Regions from separate parts of the Thalassotalea piscium genome, predicted to be linked through region 4. Evidence: predicted binding sites of a transcription regulator. Region 4 holds the regulator's gene; each other region holds the start of a gene.

Region 1 (5,170 bases), 1.5 Mb from region 4:
TTGTTTACCGTTTGATAATAAAATGCGAGTACACTTTCACCGATTTATGCATCGAGTTCATCAAGAGCTAAAAACGTTAACAGGCAAGTCTGATCCCTTGAAGATCATAGCTAAACGCTTTGCAGATGAAACCTGCATTATTTGTTTTGATGAATTCTTTGTCTCAGATATTACCGACGCAATGATCTTAGGTACGTTATTTGAAGAATTGTTTGCACATAAAGTAACGTTAGTAGCAACTTCAAATATTATTCCTGACGAACTTTATCGCAATGGCCTGCAGCGTGCTCGTTTTTTACCCGCAATAAAGTTAATTAATGAAAACTGTGACGTGATTAACGTCGACAGCGGCGTTGATTATCGTTTACGTACGTTGGAGCAAGCTGAAATTTATCACTTTCCCCTGGATCAAGTTGCAGACGATAACCTTGAAAAGTACTTTACTCAGCTTTCATTTGAGCAGGGTGTTAAATTAAAAAAAATTAAGATTAACAATCGTGAGTTAGTCACAGTGCAGGAATCTGACGGCATTGTGCATTTTGACTTTGCTACTTTGTGTGTGTCTGCTCGTAGCCAAAGTGACTATATGGAGTTAAGTAGAATATATCACACAGTTCTATTGGCTAACGTTAAACAAATGAATGTTGATTGCGATGACGCAGCGCGACGTTTTATTGCTTTAGTTGATGAGTTTTATGAGCGAAATGTAAAACTCATTATTTCGGCTGAAGTCGCGATGGAGCAGTTATACACACATGGCGGCTTAGAGTTTGAATTTAAACGTTGTTTAAGTCGTTTGCAAGAGATGCAGTCGAGCGATTACCTTGCAAGTGAGCACTTACCTTAGTTTATGTGCCGTCAGCTTTGTATATTTAAACTAAAATTGACACTTTTTTGTAAAATAATTTAGGGCGTGTTGATCTTTCGAGTACAAATTTTGTACGAATTAAACATGATTTAATTGAGGCGTAGCGAATACAGTGTAGTATTTTACATAAATGAGCTAGACAGCTTCCGCGTCCTGCTCACGCTAAGTACCTACTTCCGTGTAAGCAACGAAAAGTAAATCATGTTTAAACGTATCCGTAGGACAGCGCCTCTTTGGTTTTTCTACGGCGTTTTCACTTATTTATGGGGAACAACCCCATTACATAAGTTCAGTCTTGTATAAACACCAAATAAATCCCTGCAAAAATGTACAGCAAAGTTCAACATGCCCTAGCATTAAACGATAAATAGGGAGCTTAAGTTAATACTCTAAGAAAAAAATATTTTTGCAAAGAAGTGTTCTTACTATTGGCCTTTATCATTTACTTTTTTAAACCCGTCAATCCAAGCAGGCACAACTTTATGTTCAGACCTGTTTAGTTGAGTTAATGCCCTTGTACATTGCTGCCTAATCGAGGATGAGATGTTTTTATGTATCCACCAGCCCCCTGTTTCTACCGCTTCTGTAACCGCAACAATTGAATAGTCATTAAGATCAGCCCAACGTGTAGCTAATGGGTGGGCAATGATGGCAACTTGTACATCTTGATGTCCCAAAGCTGCTGCTGAACCAATATAATTGCCAACAAAATAAAAATGGCTGTTCTCCTCATTAATATTTACATCGTTAAGTAACTTACTTGGTAGCATATACCCAGGCCAAGAGTGCTTGTTGATAAATGCAAACCAATACCCTTTTAGAGAGTTAAGATCTTTAATGCCTATACTGGCTTTAACAACAATTGCACCTTTAATATAAGTGTCATTATCTAGCGTTTTTGCAATAGCAATCAACTGATAGTCTGGATGATCTTTTAAAGCGATTGAGCGAGGGGTTGGATCGAATAAAAGCTGCGCAGGCTGGGCAGTGTTTTGGTACGGAATAGCATCACAGCCTTTCTGCTTTAACACATTTAGAAATCTTTTTAAGTGGCGCTGGCTTTTTTTACCACCATCATCGTGGTTTATCAAAACCGTGATGGTATTTGAAACTGATAACGTAGGCATTAATGCCAAAACAAAAACTAATAACTTTAACATGTGTTTCCCCGTGTGATGTTGGTATCAAACTAAAATAAAGCCTGCAAATACTTGGTCTCCTATATTACTTGGTTACCTATATTGTGTTAACGACTAAATGCAAAAACTCTAGCTATTGCGTTAGGGTTAATTATGTAAATACAAGCCATGTTACTACCCCTGTACTGATGCTAAACGATTGTTTTTTATATGAATATGTACATGCTTCCTGCCATTTTATAATCGTGCGTGTAAGAATGTGGTCACATCTTTATGGACAATGGTATTAACTTCCCTGTCATAGCATACAAAGTGAACCACAGTGATGAAATCGATTTGGAAAGCAGGAAATTTTAAAGAACAAAGCCGTTGTGTTGTTAAATAAATGATAGAAAATTTAACAATCAAAGAATACATTTGCGACTACAGCAATGTTGAGATATTTTGATATTTAATGATTAGTAAATCACTATATCTAGTAGTACAAAATGTAATTAATATCAATATGTGGTGTTTTAGCGTGATCTAGATCACAATATCTTGTGTTTCGAGTTTTATTAAAAAAAATATTAAGTAGCATTAGTCAACGTTAACGTTTCTCACTAGAACTAAAAAGGAATGACAATGACTACGCAAACTATAGGGCTTAACACCGCTTTAACATCGGCAGTTGAATTACAGCCTGCTTCTTGGGATATCTGGGATAAAAAATATCGCTTAAAAGATAAGCACGGCAATCCTCAAGAACAAACGATCACTGATACCTTCTATCGAGTGGCTAAAACATTAGCAGCGCTAGAGCCGAAAAACAAAAAGCACTGGTTAGAGCAATTTGTTTGGGCAATGGAATGTGGTGCATACCCAGCAGGTAGAATAATTTCTAATGCAGGAGCGGCTGAATTTAAGCCCGCAACCTCAACAATAAATTGTACTGTTTCAGGTGCTATCAACGATTCTATGACTGGAATTTTGTCACAAGTGCATCAAGCAGGACTCACCTTGAAAGCTGGTTGTGGAATAGGTTACGAATTTTCAACCTTACGACCTAGCGGAGCATACGTAGCTGGTGCAGGCGCGACAACTTCTGGTCCATTATCTTTTATGGATATCTTTGACAAAATGTGTTTTACCGTCAGCTCAGCTGGTGGAAGACGCGGTGCCCAAATGGGCGTATTTGATATTTGCCATCCTGATGTAAAAGAATTTATTTTAGCTAAAAGAGAAGATGGCCGACTCCGTCAATTTAATCTCTCGTTACTTATTAGTGATAACTTTATAAATGCAGTAAAAAATAACCAAGATTGGCATTTAGTGTTTCCAATTTCGCAGAAAGAGTTAAGCGCAGATAATATTGATCTCGATAATAAAGCACTTATCCACTTTAAAGAAAATTGTTACAGCGAAGAGTTTATTAAACAGCACGACTATATAGTTAATGAGCAAGGTTTAGTCGCATGTAAAATCTATCAAACTCTTCCTGCAGCAAGACTTTGGGATATGATAATGACCAATACATTTGATTATGCAGAGCCAGGTTTTTTATTAATAGATCATGCTAATGATATGAACAATAATTGGTTTTGCGAACAATTACGCGCAAGCAACCCGTGTGGAGAGCAAATTTTACCACCGTATGGTGCGTGTTTGTTAGGTTCAATAAATTTAGTTAAATTTGTAGATAATCCTTTCTCTGCACAAGCACAGTTCAATTGGAGTAAATTCAAAGAAGTGATCAAAGTATTCACGCGTATGTTAGATAACGTAGTGGAAATAAATGGCTTACCGTTAGAAGAACAACAGCAAGAGATTCTAAATAAACGTCGACACGGTATGGGATATTTAGGACTTGGTTCGGCGCTTACTATGCTCAAATTTGCTTACAATAGTCCACAAGCTGTAGCATTTACCGAAGAAGTATCAAAGGTGCTTGCGATCACAGGTTGGGAAGAAGCACTTAATCTTGCTAAGGAAAAAGGACCCGCACCAATATTAGCACAACAGTTTACTGTCACTGAAAGCATGCTATCAAAACGTCCAGAAATGAAAGAGCATGGCATTAAGGTGGGAGATAAAATTAAAGGTGCAGTGTTACACGCTAAATATAGTCGCTATATGCAACGTATTGCGCAAGAAAAGCCCGAACTTGTTGAGGAACTATCAAAAGTTGGAGCCCGCTTTACCCATCATAGCTCAATTGCCCCAACTGGGACGTTAGCGCTAAGTTTAGGTAATAACGTTTCTAATGGTATTGAACCGAGCTTTGCTCATGAATATCACCGTAATATTATTCGTGAAGGTAAAAAATCAAAAGAATCCGTTGCGGTATCGAGCTTTGAGCTTTTAGCTTATCGACAACGGGTCAACCCTGATGCATTGCCATTCACCGATGATGTTACAAAACAATTGCCTGAGTATTTTGTCGCAAGTGATGCAATAAGTCCCAATGCACATGTTGATATTCAAGCAGCAGCACAATATTGGATTGATTCGTCTATTTCTAAAACCATTAATATTCCTACCGATTTTAGTTATGAAAAATTTAAAAATATTTATATGTATGCCTACGATAAAGGACTGAAAGGTTGTACTACATTTAGATTTAACCCTGAAGTGCATCAAGGGGTATTAGTTAAAGAGCAAGACTTAGAAAACGTAAGTTATGAATTTACGTTGGCTAACGGCACAGTGATCACTGCAAAAGGTAACGAAGAAATTAGCTACGATGGCGAAATTCACACAGCTGCAAATTTACATGACGCCTTAAAAGAAGGTTATTACAGTAAATTATAATTTGTCACTCAGTATAACGTGTATAGGAAATTTCATGAAAGAGATCACCCAACCAATAACGTCAGTTAGAGTAAAGCCAACTGATGAAGTAGAAACTATAAATCAAGCAAATGCCCATGTCATTGTGCCAGATGAAGCAATAAAGCTTAACGAAACCATTAAACGACCAGAGATGTTAATTGGCTCTACCTATAAAATAAAACCACCTGTTTCTGATCATGCGCTATATATTACAATCAACGATATTTTGTTAAACCAAGGCTCGGAACAAGAGTCTCGTCGACCATTTGAAATATTTGTTAATTCTAAGAATATGGAATTTTATTCTTGGGTTGTTGCATTAACTCGTGTTATTTCGGCGGTATTTCGTAAA
Region 2 (5,170 bases), 1.9 Mb from region 4:
AAAAGTAAAAATTACTGTAGAAGATACACCTTTTCTACTCACTCAATGGCACTGGCTTGACGAAGAACAAACAACAATAGTTGCGAGTACAAACTTAGATGATACGTTTGAAATTAACCATGAACATCCTATAGAGGTTAATGAAGATGGCGAATTATCTGTGACTGTTCGACGCAACTTACCAGCTAAAGTACATCGTAATGTATATTATCAATGGGTTAACATAGCAAAAGAGCGAGTAACAGCTAAAGGTACCGAACTAGTCATTACCAGTTCAGAGCAAACCTTTAGCTTAGGGCTTATTGAATATTAAATTACGCGCGAAAATCGCTGTTGATTAACATGTTGCTTCATATAGGCATCAAAGCTCATACAAATATTTCTAATTAATAAACGCGCTTTTTGGCTAACTGCAATATAATTTTCGCTATTCTCAACCAGTTCATCATTAATAAAAGTAGTTAGTAATGGCAGGTCATCGGCAAAATATTCATTAAAATTGATGCCATGCTTGTCATTAATCTGTTGTTTATCAACATAGTAATTACACATTAACTCACGAATTACATCTCCACGAATTATATCGTCTTTATTCAAAGTTAAGCCTTTTTCTAATGCGTGTCCTTGTGCATCGATTGCTTGATAGTATGGCGTTAAGTCTTTTATGTTTTGCGAATAACTATCGCCTATCGCACTTATTGAAGAAACTCCTAAACCTAATAAGTCGCAGCCACCTTTGGTGGTGTAACCTTGGAAGTTTCGGTGTAAATGCCCTTCTTTTTGGGCAATGGCTAATTCATCTGTTGGTTTAGCAAAATGATCCATGCCGATAAACTCGTAGCCGTAGTCACAGAGTTTTTCAATAGCCAGTTTCATTAATGCAAACTTTTCATCTACGCTTGGCAGCCATTCGTCACGCAGTTTTCGTTGCGCAGCAAAACGGCTTGGAATGTGAGCGTAGCTAAATAATGAGATACGATCAACATCCATTTCATAGGCTTTATCTATGGTTCGAGTGAATGTATCGGGCGTTTGGTGGGGTAAACCATAAATTAAATCTACGTTTATCGAGTTAAACCCTACTTTTTTCGCATGAGCGATAAAGTCGCTAATAAACTCAGTAGACTGAACACGGTTTATCGCAACTTGAACTTTTTCATCAATGTCTTGAACACCTAAACTTAAACGATTAAAACCAAGCTGGTATAGATGTTCTGCTAAGTTCATTTCGATTTCACGCGGGTCTATTTCTATGCTCATTTCTAGTTCATCAGCAAAATTAAACTCTTTTTTAAGCAAGGTTACTAATTTAGTAATTTGCGCATGGGTTAAAAAGCTAGGCGTACCGCCACCCCAATGGAGTTGTTTAACTGTGTACTCTTGAAATAACGGAGCACGTGAGGCAATTTCTTTCGCTAACATTTCTAAGTAGTCGTCTGCTTTACCACGATGACGAGTAATTATTTTATTACAACCACAGTAGTAGCAAAGGCTATGACAAAAGGGAATATGTACATACAAAGACAGCTCTCTGTTATCTGAGTTTTCGATTGCTGTAACTAAGTCGTTATGGGTAAATTCATCATTAAATTCGAGTGCGGTTGGATACGATGTGTATCTTGGGCCACTGGTATTGTATTTATTTAACAACCCTTTATCGAAAAACTGATCGGCTTTCATAACTATTCCTACTAAATGAACTTGAGGCATTCTACTGCAAAGCCATTTGGTAATAGTTGATCAAGCGCAAACTATAGCTATTCTACTTCACGGTGCAGGATTTAGCTGAAATGGAATGGGGATTATACAGTCTCACATGCTATATGATCCGTTCAACTAGTTAACATAATCAGCGACAGTGTTATTAAATAATTATCGCTACAAGAATGTAGTTAGGGCGTGTTGATCTTTGCTGTACATTTTTGCGCCTAGCGTTCACATTTAATTAAAGCGAGTATTCAATAGAAAAAAACCAGCGTATTTATTACGCTGGTTTTTGCTGCTAGTTAAACAACCTTAAAATAGATCATCTAATAATTTAAACCCATTTATGCTACTGCGAAGATATAGTCATTTCAGCTATTTTATTCGCTTCTATATCTGCTTCTTTAAAAAGCAAAGGACGCAATTGAGGCTGGGCAGAATATAACTCAGACTGATCTGTATTATGCTCGCTACCATAAGCATGCGATTGCGAATAACTAAGCAAGCCTTTTGCAACGGGTCCATCATCAGTAAAGTTTACTACGCTCATCCAGCTACTACCGTAACCAATATGGTATCCTTGCGCAGCTGCGCTTAAAATCGATGTTCCGTCTTGCGCGGGGTAAACATGGCGAGGTAGTAGTGTCCCGTCGTTACCTGTTCGGCTGGTAAAGACATTAAAGCCACCTTCAATATTATGTGCGCCAGCCCAAGCAATTTTCTCACCACTTGCGCTACCATCAGCTTTACTACGCTCAACAAATTGTACTTCATCTAACCTTGCATCAAGCGCAATACCTGCTGTTTTTATTTTATTGATCGCTTGAGCAAATTGGGCAAGCGTAGTGCTGTTATTAACTAAACCTGATGGTGTATTTAACGGATTGTTAGCATCAAAAGGCGTTATCCATTGTGGATCACGATTAAATTGAAATGCAAACTCACGAAATAGATGCGCTGCAACACTTCCTTTGTTCATCGTGCCATCCCAAAGTGCTAACGCTGAACAACCTTCACTAATATCAATACCATTAACAGGAGTACTACCTTGCGCGTTACAAATGGTTAGCAAGTCATTGAGTACCGCTTCACTTAAGTAACTTCTATTCCCCACAAGCGCTTGCTCAACTTCAGCAAGTGAAAATAAATTATCTGACCCTGCAGCATCACCCAATAACGTATGCGCCATGCGTGAGCGCAACGACTGTTGATTACCTACATTACCATACAAGGGTGAAACACCAACAATTGGCATTTCTGCATTCGTTAGCCAGAAACTATCATTTGAGTTTTGTACGTAGTCTGTTCCCATATACTTCGGTGCTTTATCGTACGGCACGGCATCATCAAAAATAAAGGCAGAAATATTACCTGGTAATACAGTAAACCCTGCTGCTTTTTTAATACCAATTAAGGTCGGATTCGTTGTTAATGTTGCGATAGCTGAATCACTAAGATTAGGGACAGTAGAGTCATCAATATAAAAAACATTTCCTTCTTTATCTGCTGACATCGTATTGTTAAAAATAACGCCATCGTAATCTTTAAATGCTTGTTTAAATTCATTAATATCACCAGCGACATTCATTGCTAGCCAATGATCAAGAATATCTAAATTTTCTTTGTTGGCATCTTTAATGGCAAACGCATTAGTATTTGTCCATTCAAAGCTACCTGGAACAACTATCATAGGGCCTTGTAAAGTAGAATAGCTTTTCTTCGCAAGCTTGATTGTTACACCAGGTGCTACTGCTACATCAATAACTAATTCTTCAACCTCGATTGGGCGAGGTGCACCATCAACAGTTTGATTAAGTAACCCTGGTAAACTGTTATCCAAGGTTAATTGATATACCACGAAATGTTCAGCAGTAGAAAAAGTGTGTGTCCACGCAATATTTTCATTAAAACCAATATTTACCACGCCTGGCATACCCATTAGTGAGCCACCCATAACATTTAAATGCCCTGGAATAGTGCTATGAAACTGCCAAAAGCGTAAATTGCCGGTATGTGGAAAATGAGGGTTAGCTAACACCATTCCTTTACCATTTTCGGTTTTATCTTTACCTAATCCCCAGCCATTTGAGCCCATATCACTCGGGTTTTTTTCTGGCATTGTTACTTTAGGCAATATTTTCATCGGCGCTGAAGAATTTCCTGCCACAGGGTATGGCATAAAGCTTTCACCCATTGGAGCAGCTAAAAACATTGGCCCAAGAAAGTTTGATGCACCAGGTAATAATGCAACACCAAGTGAATATGTAAGCATATCAACATCTGAAATTGGCTGCACCCAAGGCTGTCCCGCACAAGCAGCGTCAATATTTTCTACACCAGTATCAGCTAAATACTTATTATACCCTTGTGCATAACCTGACAATAATGCTTGGCTGTTGATAGACATTAGCTTGAGGTTTTTTTCCGCTTGTGAGCGGATCTCTAATGCTAAATAACCAAAATCATTAATTAAATGTTCAGAGTCACCCGACCCTGGCGACATATCAGGCCCATAATATTTCGATCGTTGTGAATTATATTTAAGAATTTGATCAGCAAGTACACAGATATTATCTTTAGCAAACGCATAGCCAACACCGTAAGAAAGGCTTTGCAAGTTATCTGCTGTCACATGTGGCACACCATAATCAGTCCAGCGGATATTGGCACTAAGTACGCCATCGTTATCAAATGCAGGTATTGGAGCAGCTGTTGCAGGTGGTGTCGGGTCAACCGGTTGTGTTGGTTGGTATGTAGAATTATTTTCATATTTATATTCACCGCCGCAAGCAGCAAGTAAACATGCCAAGCTTATTGCCGTCATTGGCTTAGCTATGTGTTTTAAGTTTTGTTTCAAAGCGTATCCCCCAAGGTATATTAATAGTATTTACAAGCCATTAAAGCGTGTTTATCTTTGTTGTAATTTGTCATTAATTATAGTGAGTATAGACAAAATTATTATTTACGCTTTAATCTGCTCTTACCAGTTTGTATCACAATTAATAATCGTTGTACATTAGTACTATGACTAGCTCTTAAGTCTAAAGCCTCATATCTTCAAGTGTGAAGAATCAATGGCTCAGTGTGCTTAATCTGAGTTGTAGTTAGTGAGTCAGGCGGGTATAAGTTTTCTGTAACTAAAAAAGCACGCTGATGCGTGCTTTTAAAAGTATATACGACCTTTTTGACAAAAATTGCCAATTGAGAGTCAAACAGTCTCCCTCAAGATTAACAACCTTTGATAGCTGATATTTTATCTAACGTATATTGATGAAGAGATGTTAACTCTTGAACTATCGATGGAGTTAACTTAGCTTCTGCTTTGGTTCGCTCTAGATCTAACTTCATTCTATCCTGCTTCGCTAGTTTTTTACGCGCGTCCATAATAGGCATATGCTTAATTTGGTTATAAAGACCAAAAATAGCAGGAAACTGTTGCTCTAGCTCACTAACAGTTTGCAGAGAG
Region 3 (5,170 bases), 1.2 Mb from region 4:
TATTTCTATTGAAAAATTAGATGATCTTTTTGCTGATAAAATCAAGCCACGCGACACTATTGTAGCTGAGCCAGAGTTAGGCTTAGGTCCACTTCATACAGCATTTGACAACAGAGGTAATGCATACACTACATTATTCTTAGATAGCCAAATTGCTAAGTGGAATGTTCAAGATGCGATTGATGCGCACAACGGTAAGAAAGTTAATTACCTTCGTCAAAAACTCGATGTACATTACCAGCCAGGTCATAACCATACATCGCAAGGTGAAACACGCGATACTGATGGTAAGTGGTTAGTTTCATTATGTAAATTTTCTAAAGATAGATACTTACCTGTTGGCCCATTACGCCCTGAAAATGATCAATTAATTGATATTTCTGGTGACGAAATGAAGCTTGTTCACGACGGCCCTGCTTTTGCTGAACCGCATGACTGTATTATTGTTCACCGTAGCAAATTGAAGCCACTAAAACTTTGGCCTCGTAACGACCCATTCTTTGCTGAAACTATTGCTCAGGCAAAAAGAGATGGTGTTGATGTATACACTCAAAACAAAATAATTCGTGATGGTAAAAAAGTTCGTGTTTACATGACTTCAATTGCACCTACTTTTGGTATGACTGAATTTAACGTTAAACTTGGTGATGAAGTTACCGTTATTGTCACAAACTTAGACCAAGTTGAAGACGTAACCCATGGTTTCTGTATGACTAACCATGGTGTACAGATGGAAATTGGCCCACAAGCAACGGCGTCAATTACCTTTAAAGCAAATCAACCTGGTGTTCACTGGTATTACTGTAACTGGTTCTGTCACGCTTTACATATGGAAATGCGTGGTCGTATGCTTGTTGAAGCATAATAGATCTTTGTAAAGTACATAAAACAACGCACAACCTAGGGCCTAGGTTGTGCTTTTTTTATCACTCATTCACCTCTAGGGCAACTCGATTCGTTTAGCGATAAAACTCAGCTGAAACTAATATTTCCGTATCGGGTACATAAAACTGCTCTGCACTGCCGCCATGCCACCATAATTGCCAACTTCGACTAAGGTGATCAATATTTTCATTAAGAAGCGCGTTTGCAGGTAATGGTGCTACCAAACTACCAATTGATGTTTGTAATGCATTTGGCGAACGGCGCTTTACCATATTTGGTGTTAGCTTTGCAGGGTCATCCAAGCCTAGGCTAGCGACTAATTCATAAAAGTTAGCTAACGTATTCGTATGAAAGTTTTTTACGCGATCACTTTTCGCTAATACATCAATAGCTTTAGATCTGGCAGGATCTTGCGTGGCAATCCCGGTTGGACAACGATTCGTATTGCAATGCTTTGTTTGAATGCAGCCAAGTGCCATCATCATAGTTCGAGCAGCATTTACTATATCTGCACCAACTGCAATTTTGGTTAACAAGTCAAAACTTGACGCTGTTTTACCTGAAGCAATTATCGTTATTTTATCTCTCAAGCCAACACCTACTAACGCATTATTGACAAAATAAACTGCTTCTAAACACGTCATACCCAGTCGATTACTAAACTCAACAGGTGCAGCACCAGTACCTCCTTCAGCGCCATCTATGGTAATAAAGTCGGGCACTATTTTAGTGGCTAGCATCGCTTTACACACGCCTAAAAATTCGGCAGGGTTGCCAATACATAATTTAAAGCCTACCGGTTTGCCACCACTTAACTCTCTTAAGCGTTTAACAAACTGTAATAGCTTGATTGGGGTTGTACATTCAGGGTTAATTGCCGGCGACACGCAATCTCTATCACGCGAAACGTGACGAATTCTGGCTATTTCTTCGGTAATTTTAGCCTTAGGCAACACACCACCATGGCCAGGTTTAGCGCCTTGGGATACTTTAATTTCTATCATTTTAACTTGCGCTAGCGTCGCTCTTTTAATAAAGCGTTCCTCGTGAAAGTTGCCATCATCATCTCTACAACCAAAAAGCCCAGAGCCTATTTGCCAAACAAGGTCGCCTCCATGCTTTAAATGATAGGGACTCACTCCACCTTCGCCCGTATTATGGTAACAACCTGTTTTTTTTGCGCCTAAATTTAACGCCTCGATTGCATTTGCACTTAATGAACCAAAACTCATGGCAGAAATATTTAAGTAAGAAGCTGAATAAGGCTGTTTACATTCACTACCACCAATGACAATTCTTTTAGCTGAATCAAGCACATGACTTGGAGCAATTGAATGCCATAAGCTCAAGTAATTATCTTTATACAAGTCTTGTTGCGTACCAAAAGCAATGGTATCGCGAGCATTTTTGGAACGTTGGTAGACCAAACTTCTTTCTTCACGGTTAAAGGGCCGTTCCTCCGTATCATTAGCAATAAAATATTGTTGAATCTCTACACGAAACGATTCAAGAAAATAGCGTATATAAGCAACAACAGGATAGAGCCTATTTAAACTATGATGGCTAAAATACAGATCATAAAAACCTATTAAGGAATACGCTAGGGTTAGACACACTAATACGCCAGCGAAAACACTCTCACTTTGTGAAAAAAAATAAAACGTAATAATGTTACCTAAGGTTAAAATTAACCAATAAACCTTTTGCATTATGGTCATAAATAATCCTTGTTTGAAGTCTACTTTTCTTAATCAAGATCAATAGTATATTGATAAAAAATGTTATGCTACGTTCACTTTAACTTTAATGAAGATTTTCCTTTGTTTTTTTTAAAAAAAATACGCTTAATTCCCTTAATCTCTATTGTTGTTATAAGCTTATACGTACAGAGTAGCGCTGCAAAAATATGGCAAGCGACACCTGCCCAAAATTTACAACAACTACTCAATGATGCGGAAAATGGCGATACTATAAATTTATCAGCTGGTCGCTATTTAGGTAATTTCGTTATTACAAAAGAGCTCACAATTACGAGCAGCGAAAATGCCATTATAGATGCCCAAGGCAAAGGGCATGCTTTATTACTTAGAAACTCTCATATCACCGTTGAAAATCTTACTATTGTTAACTGGGGAGACAATTTAACTGATCAAGACTCTGGGATATATTCCGACCGTCAAGCAAACCACATCATTCTTCGTAATAATAAACTAAAAGGTGATGGTTTTGGTATTTGGTTACAAAAAGGTCAAGACATTAAGGTATTAGCAAATACTGTTGAAGGGAATACCGCGCTTAGATCGGCTGACAGAGGAAACGGCATTCAATTATCAGTTGTTAAGAATGTTGAAGTTAAAGATAACGAAATATTTAATACCCGCGATGGTATTTACATTATTTCTAGTCAAGAGAATTCACTAGAAAACAATACCATGCATGATTTACGCTACGGTATACATTATATGTACTCTCATGATAACCAGGTAATTAATAACCATGCTTACAACACAAGAGCAGGTTATGCACTAATGAGCTCGAAAAGGCTAATTGTTAAAGGCAATACCACTCACAATAGCGAAGATTACGGTTTTTTATTAAACTTTATTACCACGTCAACTATATCAAATAACGTTATTAAAGACGTCTGGACCAAATCAAATAACAAAGTGCTTGGCCGTGACGGTAAAGGGCTATTTGTTTATAACTCTGCATATAACACAATTAGTAATAACGTAGTTGATACCACAGAAATAGGTATTCACCTTACCGCAGGATCTGAAAATACTCAGGTGTATGGTAATAGTTTTCTTAATAATCCTACACAAGTAAAATATGTTTCCAATAAAAAACAAGAATGGAGCCATAATAGTAAAGGCAACTACTGGAGTAATTACGTTGGTTGGGATATGGATAATGATGGTATTGGTGATGTAGTATTCGAGCCAAATGATGGCATTGATAAACTAGTGTGGCAGTATCCAGAAATGAAAATGTTAATGGACAGCCCCGCCGTACTTATTTTGCGCTGGGTTCAGCGTCAGTTTCCTGTGCTAAAACCACCTGGTGTAAAAGACAGTTTCCCGTTAATGAAGTCGCCCCACCAAAATACTGAACGCTTAGTAACATCGATAAATACTCTTCACGAACAAAGTAGTGATAACGTGACAGAAAAAGGTAAAAAGTAATGTCGAAAGAATTGTTAATCAAGTTATCAAATGTCGGCAAAGAATATCGTTCTCTTTGTGCGTTACAAGCGATTAACCTTGAATTAAATCAAGGCGAGGTCCTTGGGTTATTTGGCCATAATGGTGCGGGTAAAACCACCATGATGAAGTTAATTCTCGGGGTTATATCTCCAACACAAGGTAATATTGAAGTATTAGGCGTTGCGCCAGACTCAAAAGCCTCATGGCACATGCGTAACCAAATTGGTTACCTACCTGAAAATGTGAGTTTTTATGAACAGTTAACAGGTTTAGAGGTGCTAACTTACTTTGCCAAGCTTAAAGGTTTTAACAAAAAACACGCCATTGCATTACTAGAGCAAGTAGGTGTTGCCCATGCAATGAAGCGACAAGTAAAAACGTATTCAAAGGGAATGCGCCAACGCTTAGGTCTTGCTCAGGCTTTTATTGGTCAACCTAAATTACTATTACTTGACGAACCAACGGTAGGGCTTGATCCAATAGCTACTGCTGACTTTTATCAAACGGTAGATCAGCTAAAAAGCCAAGGTACAAGCGTAATTTTATGTTCGCATGTGTTACCTGGTGTAGAGCAACATATCGACAGAGCGATGATTTTATCTTCAGGGGAAATGTTAGCTACCGGTAGTTTGGTAGAGTTACGTCAATCAGCTCATTTACCAGTTAAAATTACAGTCAAAGGTATCACTGATACACTAAAGAAAGATCCACTCTTAACTCCCTACCTTGATCAAATATATGCAAATATATTACGAGTACCTGAACTTGATAAAATGGAAGTTTTACGACATTTGCTTACTATACCATCACTGGAAGATATTAATGTGGAACCTGCAAATTTAGAGCAAGTCTACCAATACTTTTTACAGCAGCCCAACCACCTAATTGAACAGACATCAAATATAAAAGGAGCAACAGCATGAAACAAATACTAACTGTTGCCAACAAAGAGTTTCATGATGGATTACGTAATCGCTGGCTAGTCTCTATTACGCTGATTTTTGCCATGCTCTCCATTGGTTTAACCTACTTTGGTGGTGCAGCTTCAGGAGCGCTTGGTATTGCTTCGTTATCAACAA
Region 4 (5,170 bases):
CGCTTATGCTGTTTTTCGTACGATAAGGCATCAGTTAAGAGAAAATGAACTTCCCCTAACCGCAGAAGTACTAGCAACGGGTTTATTGCCGTATTCTGAAAGAGGTAGCGAATATGTTGAAGAAATATCAGACATGATCCGCCACAACAAGCGTTATTTTGTTAGTAAAGACACTGAGTAATTAATGATTCAGGCTGTTATTAACAGCCTGCATTCAATTATTAAAAGCCTACGCTTGGTATGAAATATCAATGATCAAAGACTCATCAATATTGGTTGAGGAAACTACCTCTTTAGAAAATTCATATTCATCTTTTTCAACGGTTCTATCAATGGGCAAGTTTTTAAAATCGAATAAGTCGGTATCAGCTAATTGGCTAGGACTAACATTCTTAATTGATTTAAATACATTCTCCACTCTGCCTGGGCTAGTCGTATCCCACTGAGTTAACATTGCTTTTATATGCTGTCTTTGTAAGTTTTCTTGCGAACCACATAAGTTACACGGAATAATAGGGTATTGCTTATAATCAGCCCATTTTATTAAATCAGATTCTCGGCAATAACTTAGCGGTCTAATTACTGTATTTCTCTTATCATCAGAACGTAATTTGGGCGGCATCGCTTTTAATTTAGCACCAAAAAATATATTTAAAAATAACGTTTCAACAATATCATCCATGTGATGACCTAAAGCAATTTTGGTAGCCCCAATTTCTTCAGCAAACGAATACAAAGTACCGCGACGTAATCGCGAGCACAAACCACAAGTGGTTCTCCCTTCTGGTACTTTGGCTTTGACCACAGAATAGGTATCTTTATCAACAATATAATAAGGAATATTAAGCGATTCAAAGTAAGTAGGTAATATATGCTCAGGAAACCCCGGCTGTTTTTGATCTAAATTCACTGCAATTACTTTAAAGTTAACAGGGGCAGACTTTTGTAAGGCAAGTAAAATATCAAGCATGGCAAATGAGTCTTTACCACCACTAATAGCTGCCATTATAACATCGCCATCTTCTATCATATTATAATCGGCAATCGCTTTACCGACTTTAGAGCGAAGTTTCTTAGTTAATTTTTTTGTGTCTAAAGCAATTTCTTGCTCATTGGTCAATGCGATTGTGTCTTCAATCATAGTAATAATCAGTGTTTGATACTGTCGATAAAATTTTGAGCCGTATTATATACCGATACTAGCACTAACCCAAAAGATTAAGTATAAAAACTAAAGTAGAGAATGAATGGAACTGTAGGTTGGTATTTATGCCGTCAAATGGCTGCCTTTTACGAATAAGGGTAATTGATGTGCTTATCAGTTATAGCTCCTTGCATTACCTTACTACCGCCGTCCTTGGCGGTAAAGCACAACCTACAAATGGCAATATTATTTGTTAAAACTAAAGCTATGAAAATGAGCTAATGGTTAGTATGAGCGTCCACTGAGGTGGAAATGAAACACTTGATGAGCATAATTTCTTAATTGTAGGTCGGCATTTATGCCGTCAAATGGCTGCCTTTTACGAATAAGGGTAATTGATGTGCTTATCAGTTATAGCTCCTTGCATTACCTTACTACCGCCGTCCTTGGCGGTAAAGCACAACCTACAAATGGCAATATTATTTGTTAAAACTAAAGCTATGAAAATGAGCTAATGGTTAGTATGAGCGTCCACTGAGGTGGAAATGAAACACTTGATGAGCATAATTTCTTAATTGTAGGTCGCATTTATGCCGTCACATAGCTGCCTTTTACGAATAAGGATAACTGATGTGCTTATCGGTAATAGCTCCTGCATTACCCTACTACCGCCGTCCTTGGCGGTAAAGCACAGCCTACAAAAGACAATATTACTTTGCAGAGTTCAACTTATACATTAGTTTTGTAATGGTGATTGGTAGCCTTCAGGTTTAAGCGCTAATACATCGCAGTTTAGCCCGTCGATTACATGTTCGGCAGTATTACCAATTAATGCAGCTGAAAGGCCTGTTCTGCCAATGGTACCTAATACTACCAGTTCTGCGTCTAATGATAGTGCTTTGTCTTGAATTATGTCTTCAGGTAAACCTTCACCTATGTGTGTGTTTTCAAGAGCGATATTGAATTTTTTTGCTAGTGTAGTCATTGCTGCTTTATGATGATTGAGCATAGATTCGTTGTATTCGTTAGCGTTGAATTCAGGTATTTCAATAGCGATATTAACGGGTGTACCGGGGTATGAGTTTACTAGGTGAACATTTGCTTGAATTAAATTACCTAAGTTTAATGCTTCTTCTGCAATTTTGTTGTTAAGCGATATATGTTCATCTTCGTCGCTACCTACATTAACTGCAGCTAAGATATTGCCATTTTTTGGCCATGAATGTGATTTAACTAGTAATACTGGACACGGACATTTACGGAGTATATGCCAATCGGTTGGTGTGAATATTACTGACTTAAGTTTGTCGTGTTCATGGGTACCTTTAATGACAATGTCGTAGCCTTCGTTTAGCACTTGGTCAATAATGGGCTCGAAAGGGCGGTTATGCCAAATGACTTTGCTGTCAATTTTTATATCGTGTTGAGCGACAGATGCAATTTTTTCGTTTAGCCAAACTTCTTTGTCTTTGATCACTGAATTTCGCATTACTTCACGCTCATCACTTGAGAGCATAGTAGTCATTTCGTATGAAAAATCATAAATACTTAAAAAGGCAGTAATGGTTGCGTTGGTTTTTGTTGCTAACTCAATTGAACGTTCAAGTGCTTTTTGATCTTCAGTGGTAGGGTCAATAACAGTTAGTATTTTTTTATATTTTTCCATGGTTAGCCTCATAAGTTATTCATAATTATGACTACACAGACTTAATATCTTGTAAGTTGTGCCTTTCGATTAAAAATAATCAATTGATAATCAGTGTAGCCTTAATAAGATGATGCATCAAAGACGTAATTTATAAGTTGTTCTAAATCAATTAAATACCAACAAGCCCAGAGATGTTAACTATAGTGTTTAACGGCAAATAAGTGCGGTTAAATGCCCGCACATTCTTTTAATTTTTCTGCATCAAGTATTGTGATCAATTTACCTTCGACTTGAATTAAGCCACTTTTATGAAAGCGGTTAAGTAAACGGCTGATTGTTTCTACAGTTAAACCAATGTAATTACCAATATCACTTCGGGTCATAGTTAGTCTGAATTCTGTAGCAGATAGGCCTCGAGCATGGTACCTAATACTAAGTGCACTAATAAAGGTTGCTAAACGTTGCTCTGCATTTTTACGGTTTAATAGTGTTAGCATTTCTTGATCGGCACGAATTTCTGTACTCATCATTCGCAAAATTTGCTTTTTAAGCTTTGGTACTGTGTTTGAAAGCGTGTCTAAGGTGTCGTAGGGAATTTCACACACCATAGAGGTTTCTAAAGCTTTTGCAAAGCTAGGATGTGTTGACTCAGCAATTGCATCAAATCCTAATAAGTCGCCAGCTAAATGAAAGCCTGTAATTTGTTCTTCGCCATGTTCATCAACAGTAAAAGTTTTAAACGTGCCAGAACGAATAGCAAAAAGCGATTGCATTTTGTCGCCATCTTGAAATATTTGCTCGCCTTTATGAATAGGGCGTTTACGATCAATTATATTATCAAGATCTTCTAATTCTTTATCATTTAAAGAGTATGGCAAGCATAATTCACTAATACTACAATTTTGGCAGTGAATATGTTGTTGGCCTGAGCATTGACGATTTTCCATTTTATCCTTGAATTTACGCGAATAAATTATTTACTACTGATGGTATTAGAACATCATGTCAGATGCAAATTTTAACGTATAAATTCCATAAATTATTAGCATTATTGCCATAGATTTTCGAAAAGTATTATTAAGCAACAATGTCTTTAAAGAAAGCGCGCCAACCGAAACAGTAATTAGTGCAGGTAAGGTACCTAGGCCGAAGAAAAACATAATAGTTGCGCCAGATACTAATGACCCACTGGCTAATGACCAAGTTAAGGTTGAATAGACGAGCCCACAGGGCAACCATCCCCAAATGGCTCCTAATGCTAATGCTTGTTTGGCACTATTTACCGGTATAAATTTTTTACTTAACGGCGACAGTAGTTTCCATAGGCCTTTGCCTAATTGCTCTACTTTATTTAGTACCATAAACCAACGGCCAATATATAGCCCAAGTAAAATAAGAAAAACACCTGCGATCATTCTTAATATAGTGACGGGAAAACCAATGTTTTTTGCGGCGAGTGAACCTGTAAATCCAGCAATAGCACCAATAAGCGAGTAGGTGGCAATTCTACCAAAGTTATATGCCATCACTATACTTAACTTACTGCTTTGCTGTTGGCTTTTATTAATAGCAGAAGACAGCATGGTAGTTATACCACCACACATTACGATGCAATGTCCTGAGCCTAATATGCCAATAATAAAGGCTGCAAAAAAGTCTATTTCCATAATTGAACCTGAAAGTGTATGTGCTTCATATTTGTAAAAGAAAGCAAGAATATCATGAATTACTTGCGCTCAATCAACTTAATCGTAATTGAGTTAATTGGTGCTTAATACAATTGACTCAGATCATCTTTTTCTAGCACTAACTATTGTATAAGTACGTTAATTTTAACACTTAACACGTATAACTCGATCAATAAGAGTTTCATCTTTCTGCGGAGTAATTTATGTTTAGCAAATCTTTGGTTAGCTTAGCCGTTGCCAGTTTCTTTATACCTACTAGTTCAATTTTAGCAAATGATATGCCTGAAGTATCGTCAAAAGATGATACAGAAGTGATTGTTGTTATTGGTAAAACACCACGTAAAGTGCAAGATGTTGTTGGCGCTGTATCTGTTATTAATAGTGATGAAATTGATAAAATGCTAGTACATGACATGGCAACTCTATTTCGTTATCAAGCGGGGATTAATGTAATTAATTCTGGTAGCCGCTTTGGCGATTCGAGTATTGCTATTCGAGGCATTGCGGGTAATAGAGTCACTACAGAAATTGACGGTATTCCGGTTGCTGATCAGTTTAGTGTAGGGAGTTATTCAAACTCTGGCCGTAATACTATTGACCCCGATCTTATTAAGCAAGTAGAGATATTAAGAGGGCCTGCTTCAAGTACATATGGAAGTGATGCTATTGGTGGTGTTGTGTCGTTTATTA

Evidence for each region. The regulator FNR, encoded in region 4, switches genes on or off when oxygen is low (the NO sensors DNR and NnrR bind a similar motif). The targets are predictions, from matches to a motif close to TTGATCTAGATCAA.
Region 1: a site for FNR is predicted at 2,528-2,541, ahead of QUD79_RS02615 (adenosylcobalamin-dependent ribonucleoside-diphosphate reductase). Genes of this name have one in related genera too.
Region 2: a site for FNR is predicted at 1,737-1,750, ahead of hemN (oxygen-independent coproporphyrinogen III oxidase). Genes of this name have one in related genera too.
Region 3: a site for FNR is predicted at 2,633-2,646, ahead of QUD79_RS03975 (nitrous oxide reductase family maturation protein NosD). Genes of this name have one in related genera too.

What each region holds. Positions count from the first base shown of each region.
Region 1 is NZ_AP027362.1:605,653-610,822, forward strand. Features, by position in the region: gene zapE (cell division protein ZapE) at 1-847, shown strand, start outside; gene QUD79_RS02610 (phosphate/phosphite/phosphonate ABC transporter substrate-binding protein) at 1,294-2,028, opposite strand; gene QUD79_RS02615 (adenosylcobalamin-dependent ribonucleoside-diphosphate reductase) at 2,632-4,797, shown strand; gene QUD79_RS02620 (TSCPD domain-containing protein) at 4,832-5,170, shown strand, end outside.
Region 2 is NZ_AP027362.1:150,831-156,000, reverse strand. Features, by position in the region: gene QUD79_RS00660 (DUF1285 domain-containing protein) at 1-313, shown strand, start outside; gene hemN (oxygen-independent coproporphyrinogen III oxidase) at 310-1,680, opposite strand; gene QUD79_RS00650 (acylase) at 2,054-4,528, opposite strand; gene QUD79_RS00645 (DUF2489 domain-containing protein) at 4,933-5,170, opposite strand, start outside.
Region 3 is NZ_AP027362.1:943,016-948,185, reverse strand. Features, by position in the region: gene nosZ (TAT-dependent nitrous-oxide reductase) at 1-865, shown strand, start outside; gene QUD79_RS03980 (FMN-binding glutamate synthase family protein) at 960-2,603, opposite strand; gene QUD79_RS03975 (nitrous oxide reductase family maturation protein NosD) at 2,706-4,070, shown strand; gene QUD79_RS03970 (ABC transporter ATP-binding protein) at 4,070-5,014, shown strand; gene QUD79_RS03965 (ABC transporter permease) at 5,011-5,170, shown strand, end outside.
Region 4 is NZ_AP027362.1:2,154,483-2,159,652, reverse strand. Features, by position in the region: gene QUD79_RS09370 (glucosaminidase domain-containing protein) at 1-181, shown strand, start outside; gene ttcA (tRNA 2-thiocytidine(32) synthetase TtcA) at 230-1,141, opposite strand; gene uspE (universal stress protein UspE) at 1,881-2,810, opposite strand; gene fnr (fumarate/nitrate reduction transcriptional regulator Fnr) at 3,020-3,739, opposite strand; gene QUD79_RS09350 (sulfite exporter TauE/SafE family protein) at 3,785-4,459, opposite strand; gene QUD79_RS09345 (TonB-dependent hemoglobin/transferrin/lactoferrin family receptor) at 4,684-5,170, shown strand, end outside.